Regions from separate parts of the Pseudomonas xanthosomatis genome, predicted to be linked through region 3. Evidence: riboswitches for the same ligand, from Rfam matches in the RefSeq annotation. Region 3 holds a riboswitch; each other region holds the start of a gene.

Region 1 (3,267 bases), 480 kb from region 3:
TCAGCGTGATCGTGTGCCTGCTGCTGGCGGTGCACTTCGTCACCGCCGCCGACGCCGGCACCCAGGTACTGTGCATGCTCAACTCGCTGGGCAGCATCGACCCGCCGAACTGGCTGCGGGTGATGTGGTGCGTGCTGGAGGGCGCCATCGCCGCCAGCCTGATCATTGCCGGCGGGCTGGTGGCGATACAGATGGCCAGTATCGTGGTGGGGCTGCCGATCGCGCTGTACATGCTGCTGACCGGCTACAGCCTGTGCCGCAGCTTGCGCGCCTATGAAGGGTCGGTGACCTTGGGCACCCCTGCCCCTGAAGCTGTGCGTGTGGTGGCCGGGACCGTCGTCGAAAGCCACTGACGCCACCTCCTGTAGCCGGCTTGCCGGCGATCACGGGCACCGCCCGCGCCATGCTACGAAGAACCGGGGCTGCCATTGCGCAGCCCCGGTTTTTTGTGTCGCCGATTCGTGCCCTATTGCCGGCAAGCCGGCTCCTAGCGGGCTGTGCGCTCGCGCATGGCAAAAAATGGCTGTGCCAAAATGAATAAATAGTTATAAGATAACGTTTCATTTGACACCCATTCCTGCCTGCGACCCAACCCCGATGACAAGCGCCTCAGCCACCCCTACCCTGCTCACCCAGCGCCTGCAGAGCATCGATGCCCTGCGCGGCCTGGTGATCCTGTTCATGCTGCTCGACCACGTGCGCGAGACCTTCTTCCTGCACCGCCAGGTCAGCGACCCGATGAACGTCGATGTCACCGACCCCAGCCTGTTCGCCAGCCGCACCCTGGCCCACCTGTGCGCACCGGTGTTCGTGCTGCTGACGGGCCTGTCGGCCTACCTGTACGGCGAGAAGTACCAGGGCCGCGCCGATGTGTCGGCATTCTTGTTCAAGCGCGGGCTGTTCCTGGTGGTGCTGGAATTCACCCTGGTGAACTTCGCCTGGACCTTCCAGCTGCCGCCGAGCGTGATCTACATGCAGGTGATCTGGGCCATCGGCGTGAGCATGATCGCCCTGTCGCTGCTGGTGTACCTGCCGCGCGCCGCGCTGGTGGCCCTGGGCGTGGTACTGGTGGCCGGGCACAACCTGCTGGACGGCCTGCACTTTGGCCCGGAGTCGGCGATGCACGTGCCGTGGGCAATTTTGCATGACCGTGGCTGGCTGGAGGTGTCCGACAGCCTGCGCCTGCGCACCTCTTACCCGGTGCTGCCGTGGATTGGCGTGATCGCGCTGGGCTACGCCCTGGGGCCGTGGTTCGGCCGCAGCAGCAATGCCGGCGTACGCCAAAAGCACCTGCTGCTGGCCGGCAGCGCTGCGCTGCTGGGCTTCGTGGTGCTGCGCCTGCTCAACGGCTACGGCGAAGCGCCATGGCACAGCTACCCGGCGCTCACCCAGACCCTGATGAGCTTCTTCAACATCACCAAATACCCCCCGTCGCTGCTGTTCCTGAGCCTGACCCTGGGCTGCGGCCTGTTGCTGCTGCGCGGCTTCGAGCGCGCAGGCGCGGCCCGCTGGATCGGCGTGCTGGCGGTATTCGGCGCCGCACCGATGTTCTTCTACCTGCTGCACCTGTATGTGCTGAAAGTGCTGTACGTGGCCTGCGTGGCGCTGTTCGGGCAGAACCATGGCGAGTACTTCGGCTTTGACGGCATTGGCGCGGTGTGGCTGGGCTCGGTGCTGCTGGCGGCGGCGTTGTACCTGCCGGTGCGCTGGTTTGCCCGGTTGAAGGCGCGTCGGCGTGATATCGCCTGGCTGAAATACCTTTGACGGCCGATCGCGGGGCAAGCCCGCTCCCACAAGCCCGCACACGGGGCTTGGCGTGGCAGCGGGTGTGCCCCGCGACAAGGCTGCAACGGTCAAAACCATTTCCACCGGCCGGTCGATGGTCTACCATGCCCGCCGCCGGTTTCCACCAGGAATTAATAGGGAATCCCCAGCCCGCCCAGCGCGTGCCAAAGGGAACTGCCCCCGCAACTGTAGGTGCCGAGCCCGCGCCATCGATGCCACTGGATCATGTATCCGGGAAGGCTGGCGCCGGGCCAGGACGCACCAGTCAGGAGACCTGCCGGCACACATTTACCAACCGGCGGGGTGTCCGGGATGGCCATCTCCACCCCTTGCGGGTGCTGCCCCTCGCCCTGCGCGACGGGCCCGGCGATGCCTGTCCGTGCGTTCATTCCGTGCACCGTAGATAGGAGATCGCCCACCATGCTGCCCCGTTTCGCCGCCCTGCTCGCCGGCCTGTCGCTGACTGGCCTCGCCCAGGCCGCCGCCACCCACTACCCGCTCACCGTCGACAACTGCGGCGCCCCGCAGACCTTCGCCCAGGCCCCCGAGCGCGCCGTGACCATCGGCCAGGCCGGCACCGAGATGCTCTACGCCTTGGGCCTTGGCGACAAGCTGGCCGGCACTTCGCTGTGGTTCAACAACGTGCTGCCCGAGTACGCCGCGCAGAACTCCAAGGTGCCGCGCCTGGCCGACAACGACCCAAGCTTCGAAGCGGTGGTGGGCAAGCGCCCGCAACTGGTGGCGGTGCAGTTCGAGTGGATGGTCGGCGCCCAGGGCGTGGTGGCAACCCGCGAGCAGTTCGACGAGCTGAAGATCCCCACCTACCTGCTGCCCTCGGACTGCGAAGGCAAGGACAACCTGGTGGGCGCCGACGGCACCCGCCTGCAGCCGTTCAAGGTCGACAGCATCTACAAGAGCGTCAGCCAACTGGCCGAAATCTTCGACGTGCAGGCCCGTGGCCAACAGCTCAACGCCGAGCTCAAGGGCCAGCTGGATCACGCCCGCCAGCAACTGGCCGGCAAGGACCTGAGCCACACCAGCGCGCTGTTCTGGTTCTCCAGCGCCGACCTTGAGATGGACCCGTACGTGGCCGGCCGCCAGGGCGTGGCCGACTTCATGCTGCAGACCCTGGGCGTGCGCAACGTGGTCGAGTCCAACGAAGAATGGCCCACCGTGGGCTGGGAAACCCTGGCCAAGGCCAACCCCACCTGGCTGATCATCGCGCGCATGGACCGCCGCCGCTTCCCCGCCGACGACTACCAGAAGAAGCTTGATTTCTTGCGTAACGACCCGGTGGCCAAGAACATGGAGGCGGTGAAAAACGGCCGCATCATCGTGCTCGACGCCGACGCCATGCAGGCCGGCATCCGCCTGTTCACGGGCCTGGAGCGGTTGTCCGCCGCCTTCGCCACGGGTAAAGCGCCGCAACCATGAGCCGCCTGTTCCCCCTGAGCCTTGCTGCAATGGTGGCCCTGCTGGCCG
Region 2 (3,267 bases), 620 kb from region 3:
CGGTGGCAAAGTACGACCGCGGCGTGCCCAGCAACCACTGCTCGCCGCTGTACGCCGACTGCGCATACACCCGGTCGAACAGATTGTTCACCTGCAGCCCCAGGCGCACGTCCGGCAGCACTTGCCAGCCGATATTGCCATCGACCACGGTATAGCCCGGCACGCGCTGGCTGTTGGCGGTGTTGGCGTAGCGCTCGTCCACATAGCGCAGGCCGATGCCGGCATCTACCGCCTGGCTGAAGCCTTTGTTCAGCCACAGGTTGGCGGTGCGCCGCGGTACGTCGGTGGGGCGGTTGCCGGCGCGGTCATAGGCGATGCCGCCGTTCACCTCGTCGAACTGGTCGTACTCGGCCCGCACAAGCGCTGCGTTGGCCGACAGCTGCCACTGGTTGCCCAGCGCCAGTTCCAGGCTGGCTTCCAGGCCATCGGAGGTCTGCTGGCCGGCCTGCTGTTTGGCATGGGTGAGCGGGTCGCTGACCAGCAGTTTCTTTTTGACGATGTGGTAGGCCGCCAGGGTCCATTCGCCGCGCCCGGCCCAAAAGCGCTGTTTCAGGCCCAGTTCGGTCTGCTTGGCCTCGGTCAGGTCCAGGCTTTGCTCCGGGCGCAGGGTCAGCAGGTCGCCGACGCCGTCCTCGCTGGTGGAAAACTGGCCGTACAGTGACAGGTCGTCGCTGAGCGCATACACCAGGCCCGCTCGCCAGTTGCCGCCGCGCAGGCTGCGGTCGTTGCGGCTGTTGTTGACCAGGTCGTCGCGGTCGATGTGGTTCTGGTCGCGGCGAATGCCGGTGACCAGCGCCAGGCGCTCGCTCAATTGGGTGCGGTTTTCGGCAAACAGGGCGACGGTGTTGACCTTGGACAGCATCTGCGGTTGTGTCGGGCTGTTGCTATGGAAAGGGCCGGGGGCAGGGTGCCACGGGTCGAGCGGGTCGCTGCTGCCGTCTTCGTAGGGGAAGTTGCTGTCGATGTTGAAGCGGATGCGGTTGGCCTCGACGCCCACCACGGTCTTGCTGGCAAGGCCCAGCAGGCTGTGGTCGAAGGTGAAGCTCTGGCGGTCGCCGACCTGCTCCTGGTTGTGGCGGATTTCCAGGAAGCTGCCGCGCTGCACCGCAGAAGCGGACGGGTCCCAGCTGTAGCTTTCGGCGTTGCGCCAGTGGCGGCGGCTCTTGATGTAGTACAGCTGGTTGCTGGCCGACACGCTGTCGCTCAGGGCCCAGTCGGTGGTCAGGCGTGTCCATTCATCGTGGTAGCGCTGCACATCGTTGCTGACGTTGTAGTTTTTCTTGCGCAGGCTGTCGCGCAGGTGGCCGTCGATCAGCGGGGTGCCGTAGTAGTTGGCCGGCTGCGCGTCACCGCGTTCGTGGGCCAGGGTGAAGCTCAGGTTGTCGCTGGCATCGAAGCGCAGGGCGGCGCTCAGGGCCAGGCTGCGCGACTCGGTGCGGTCAACGTAGCCGTTACCGGCTTGCTGGTTGAGGGTCAGGCGATAGCTCAAGCGCTCGCTCAAGCTGCCGCCACTGTCCATGCCCAGTTGCTGGCGGCCCCACGAGCCATAGCCCAGGCGCAGGTGGTTGCGCACCTCGCCGGTCAGCGGCTTTTTCGGGACCACGTTGATCGTCGCCCCGGTGGCGCCTTCGCCGTACAGCACCGAGGCCGGGCCGCGCAGCACATCGATACGCTCGACCATCCACGGGTCTACCGGGAACGTCTGGGTGCCGGCACCGGTGTACAGGCGTGCGCCGTCGAACAGGGTCATCACCGAATTTTGCCCGGTGAAGCCGCGCGCCGACAGGCCGGTGCCGCCGTCGCCCGGGGTGCCGATGAAGGTCAGCCCTGGGGTGCGGCTTACGGCGTCCTGCACGGTGGCGTTGTTGCGCTGCTGGATCTGTGCCTCGCTGAGGGTGCTGGTGCTGGCGGGGGTGTCCAGGGCGCTGAGGTTCAGCCGCGAGCCAGCCGGGGTCGGGGTGGCCAGGTCGATGCTGCGTGCCTCCTGGCTGTCGGTAACAGCGGTGGAAGGCAGGGTCAGGGGTTCGTCGGCCAAGGCCGGAAGGGCGACGGCCAAACAGGCGGCCAGGGGGTGGAGCTTGCTGAATCGGGACATGTCGTTCCACTGCTGCAGGAATGAATGGATCCCGGTGGAAAACACGCAAAGGCGAACCACGCACGCAGGCGCGCACGCGGATACCGGCCTGCGCCCGCCCACCGCGGGTTGCCAAGTAAGGCTTCAGGCCGGTCTCCGGGCTTGCGAGGGTCGTGAAGCCTTCACCTTCCCATGCCAAGGCACAGTGGTGTGTCGAAGGGTTCGCTCGCTTACCGTTGCGGGGGCAGCGCCGGACTTGTCGCAAAAACGACGCACCGGCTTCCCGTTTCACCCTGCGCGCGGCGGCGCAGGACACCTGAAACTGGCGCGCATCTGACCACCAAAAGTGTGACGGGGCAATGGTTTAGCAGTTTTTACTGATTTTTTTCCGAACTTTTCCCAATGACGTTGTCTCGAAGGGCTGGTTTGTCATTCACTTACGTCATGGAGACTTTTGCCAATGTTCATCCGTAACCCGCTGCGCCACGCCTGCCTGCTGGCACTGATGGGCGCGCCCCTGGCCGCCAGTGCCGCACCCAGCACCGACCCGCTGTTCACCTTCGGCCTGCTGGGCTCGTACGACAGCTTCAAGTTCGAGGGCGGCAGCAGCTCGGACAAGGAGCACCTGGGCCAGGGCGGTGTGTTCGCCAGCTTCGGCAACAAGATGACTGCCGAGTCCGGGCTGATCTATCAGCTGGGGGCCGAGGCCAAGTACGGCAAGAAGAACGACAACAAGCTCAAGGAGGCCCAGGCCGAACTGGACCTGGGCTGGCGCGCCGCGCTGGATGCGCGCAACTTCGTCGATGTCACCGTAGGCGGTGGCTACAGCTGGACCCGCTTCGAGCCCGAGATCAACGACCTCGATACCCGCCTGACCTACAAATCGCCTTTCGCCAAGGCGGCGCTGGGTTACAACCACCAGTTCGACACCTCGACCCTGCGTTTCGAAGTGGGCGCCCGCCACACTATCGACGGCCGTGCGCGCATCAAGGTGGACGATTTTGGCAGCGACAGTGTCGACATGAAGGACCGCACCAACCCTTACGCCGAAGTCACCTTGCTGATGAACCAGCAGGGCAGCATGCCGGTGCAGGCCGGGGTGTACTACACCCGCACCGAGTACAAGGTCGATGGCGATTCGCCGGTGCTGGACAACAACAAGCTCAAGCGTGACGAGTTTGGCGTGAAGGTCG
Region 3 (3,267 bases):
CGGGCACTGGTGGATCAGGCGTTGGCCCTTGACCGTGATCAGCTCGGGGTCGCCGGGGCCGGCGCCGATGAAGTAGACCGTCATGAAAAATCCTTGCAGAAAAAAGGCGGATTATCCGCCGTACGCCAGCGCCAGGGTAGCGCCGCCCAGTATTTGCCGGGGCACGCGCAGGCGGGGCGTTGCGCAACGGGTACCGGCCAGCGCCAGGGCAGTGCTTTCGGCGACGCCCCAGCAGCCGGTCTGGGCGAAGGCTGCGGCCGAGCGTTGGCTGAGCAGTGGCTCGAAGCCAAGCAGGTGCTCGGCATCGAAACAGATGAGGGGCAGCCCCAGGCGCTCGGCCAGTGCCAGCAACCCGGGCTCGCGGGCTTTGCGCCGGATGCTGGCGAGCCCATGCAGGGCGTTCAGCGACAGGCCGTGTTCGGCCAGGGTCTGGCGCAGCAGCACCGCCAGGGTTTCCACTGGGCAACCCCGGCGGCAGCCAAAGCCTGCGAACAGCGCAGGGGTAGACATCAGGCGGCGCTGGAGCGGCGGAACAGCCATGCGCTGAGCAGGCCCAGGGCCAGCCAGAATGCAGCGTTGGTCAGCCAGGAGGCGATCTTGAACTGGGTTTCAAGGGCTTCGGGGGCCAGGCTTTCGTGTACCGGTGGTTGCGGCGCGCCAATCACATGCGGGATCACCAGCAGCGCCACGCCCAGCACCTTGAACAACCAGTGCCGTGCGAATACCAGCAGCGCAAGGCCGGCAGCCGTGGCGGCAGCGGTGCCGATCCACCAGCTTTGGCGCAGGCCTAGGTCGGCTGCGGCGGTGCCCGGCAACTCCGGTGGCAGGCCCAGGGTCGGTGCCAGGCAGAACACCGCAAAACCCGCCAGCCCCCACCAGGCGCCGGTGCGCACCCGGCCCGGCTCACGCAGGCTGTACAGCGCCGCGAGAATCAGGGCAAAACCCACCGCCACCACCAGGTTGCCACCGGTGGTGGACAGCACGCGCTGCCAGCCATCTTCCGGTGACCAGGCCTCGCCGCCGTGTTCGTGCTCATGGGCTGCGCCGGCCCCGCCGTGCTCGTGGTGTTCGGCGGCAGGTGCTGCGCTCTCGTAGGTTTCGGCCTGCAGAATCAGCGGGGCCACCCAGAAACTTTGCAGCAAGGTCAGCAACAGGGCTGCGAGCAGCCCGCTGAAGCCCGCGGTGCGGGCAATGCGCGTAATCATGCAGGGATTCTCGGTAACCGGTCAGTGGCAGGGGAAGGCAGCGCTGTGGCGGGTGTCGTGGGCCGCGTTGTGCACGGCCTCGATGTGCGAGAAGCCGGCAAAGTACACCAGGCACAGGCCCAACAGGCTGGCGCTGACGGCGATGACCATGCGCTGGCTGAGGGAGGTAGGGGTGGCGATGCTGTGTTTGGCGGTGCTGATTGGCATGACGCGTTCCTCTGCTGCTTTTGTTGTGGCAACGGGCAAGCGCGGCGACCCCGGGCATGAGCGCCCAGGGGATACGACAGCGCCCGCCCACCGCGGGGTGTTGATATGGCGTCCAGGCCGGTCTCCGGGCTGGCGAGGTGGAGCGGGGCTCCAGGTTATGCGTTTCCTTCCCATGCCGGACTGCTGGCACAGTGGTTCAGACGCATCACTCGCTTACCGTTGCGGGGGCAGCACCGGCTTTGCCAGGCCTTGTAAAAGGCACTTGGCGCACCGGTTTCCCGTTTCACCCCCAATGGGGGCACCTTGACGCAGTGCGCTAGCAAATCACGGGGCAGGGCGGGCGTCAATCGCCGCGGCGGTTGACCGGATTGCAGGCACTGCGTAGCCTTGCCGCTTCGAGGTTCTCCGGCTGCTGCCGGAGCTAAGACGGGAACGCGGTCCAAGCCGCGGCTGCCCCCGCAACTGTAGGCACTAGAGGTTGGCACAGCCACTGCGCACGCGCGGGAAGGCGCCAACCCGCCGGCAACCGCCGGCACGGTGCAAGCCAGGAGACCTGCCTCGCAACGTTTTCGACTTTAAACCGGGCGGGGTGATCCGGTGGCGAACGCGCCCGGCCGGCAACGCCCGTGGCTGTCGCGCCGCATGCCCGCGCCACTGCAGCCAAGGGCACCTCCCATGAAAACACTGGCCAAGCTCCCCGTCACCATCGTCACCGGCTTTCTCGGCTCGGGTAAAACCACGCTGCTGCGCCATATGCTCGACAACGCCCAGGGCCGCCGCATCGCGGTGATCGTCAACGAATTCGGCGAGCTGGGCATCGACGGCGAAATCCTCAAGCAGTGCAGCATCGGCTGTAGCGAAGAAGAGGCCAACGGCCGCGTGTACGAGCTGGCCAACGGCTGCCTGTGCTGCACCGTGCAGGAGGAGTTCTTCCCGGTGATGCGCGAACTGGTGGCGCGCCGCGGCGACCTCGACCACATCCTCATCGAAACCAGCGGCCTGGCCCTGCCCAAACCCTTGGTGCAAGCCTTCCAGTGGCCGGAAATCCGCAATGCGTGCACGGTCGATGCGGTGATTACCGTGGTCGACAGCCCGGCCGTGGCCGCCGGCACCTTCGCCGCCTACCCCGACCAGGTCGACGCCCAGCGCAAGCTCGACCCCAACCTGGACCACGAATCGCCGCTGCACGAACTGTTCGCCGACCAGCTGGCCAGCGCCGACCTGGTGGTACTTAACAAGGCCGACCTGATCGACGCCGAAGGCCTGGCCAAGGTGCGCGCCGAGGTGGCCGAAGAGCTGCCGCCGGCGGTCAAGGTGATCGAAGCCAGCAGTGGCCGCCTGCCGCTGGAAGTGCTGCTGGGCGTGGGCGCCGAGTCCGAGGCGCATATCGATGGCCGCCGCACCCACCATGATTCGCACCACGACGGTGACGAGCATGACGACCACGACCATGACGCCTTCGACTCGATCTCCATCGACCTGCCCGAAGCTGACGAGAACCTGTTGCTCGATGCTCTGACGCAACTGGTGACCGAGTTCGGCATCCTGCGCGCCAAAGGCTTCGCCGCGATCCCCGGCAAGCCGATGCGCCTGCTGATCCAGGGCGTGGGCACGCGCTTCGACAAGCACTTCGACCGCGCCTGGCGCAGCGACGAGGCGCGCATCACCCGCCTGGTGCTGATCGGCCAGGACCTCGACGCCGTACAGTTGGAAGCGCGCCTGCGCCAGGCCCTGGGCGCCTGACCGATGCACCTGCTGCGGACCCAGCCCGGCGGCTTCGTGCCGGACGACAGCATCGCCGACCTCGGCCAGACACCCGCCGATCTGGTGATCCTCTGCAGCGGCGATTCCCACC

What was found. A riboswitch is a leader RNA that binds a small molecule or an ion and turns the genes downstream of it on or off. The one in region 3 is predicted to bind cobalamin.
Region 1: another riboswitch for cobalamin. It lies ahead of KSS93_RS18920 (ABC transporter substrate-binding protein); the one in region 3 lies ahead of KSS93_RS17070 (CbtB domain-containing protein).
Region 2: another riboswitch for cobalamin. It lies ahead of KSS93_RS14390 (TonB-dependent receptor); the one in region 3 lies ahead of KSS93_RS17070 (CbtB domain-containing protein).

The regions. Positions count from the first base shown of each region.
Region 1 is NZ_CP077075.1:4,304,054-4,307,320, forward strand. Features, by position in the region: gene KSS93_RS18910 (BCCT family transporter) at 1-353, shown strand, start outside; gene KSS93_RS18915 (acetyltransferase domain-containing protein) at 598-1,764, shown strand; cobalamin riboswitch at 1,884-2,081, shown strand; gene KSS93_RS18920 (ABC transporter substrate-binding protein) at 2,206-3,219, shown strand; gene KSS93_RS18925 (FecCD family ABC transporter permease) at 3,216-3,267, shown strand, end outside.
Region 2 is NZ_CP077075.1:3,212,820-3,216,086, forward strand. Features, by position in the region: gene KSS93_RS14390 (TonB-dependent receptor) at 1-2,095, opposite strand, end outside; cobalamin riboswitch at 2,205-2,409, opposite strand; gene KSS93_RS14395 (outer membrane beta-barrel protein) at 2,535-3,267, shown strand, end outside.
Region 3 is NZ_CP077075.1:3,828,111-3,831,377, reverse strand. Features, by position in the region: gene cobM (precorrin-4 C(11)-methyltransferase) at 1-84, opposite strand, end outside; gene KSS93_RS17080 (cobalamin biosynthesis protein) at 112-510, opposite strand; gene KSS93_RS17075 (CbtA family protein) at 510-1,205, opposite strand; gene KSS93_RS17070 (CbtB domain-containing protein) at 1,227-1,412, opposite strand; cobalamin riboswitch at 1,511-1,733, opposite strand; cobalamin riboswitch at 1,794-1,987, shown strand; gene cobW (cobalamin biosynthesis protein CobW) at 2,088-3,155, shown strand; gene cobN (cobaltochelatase subunit CobN) at 3,159-3,267, shown strand, end outside.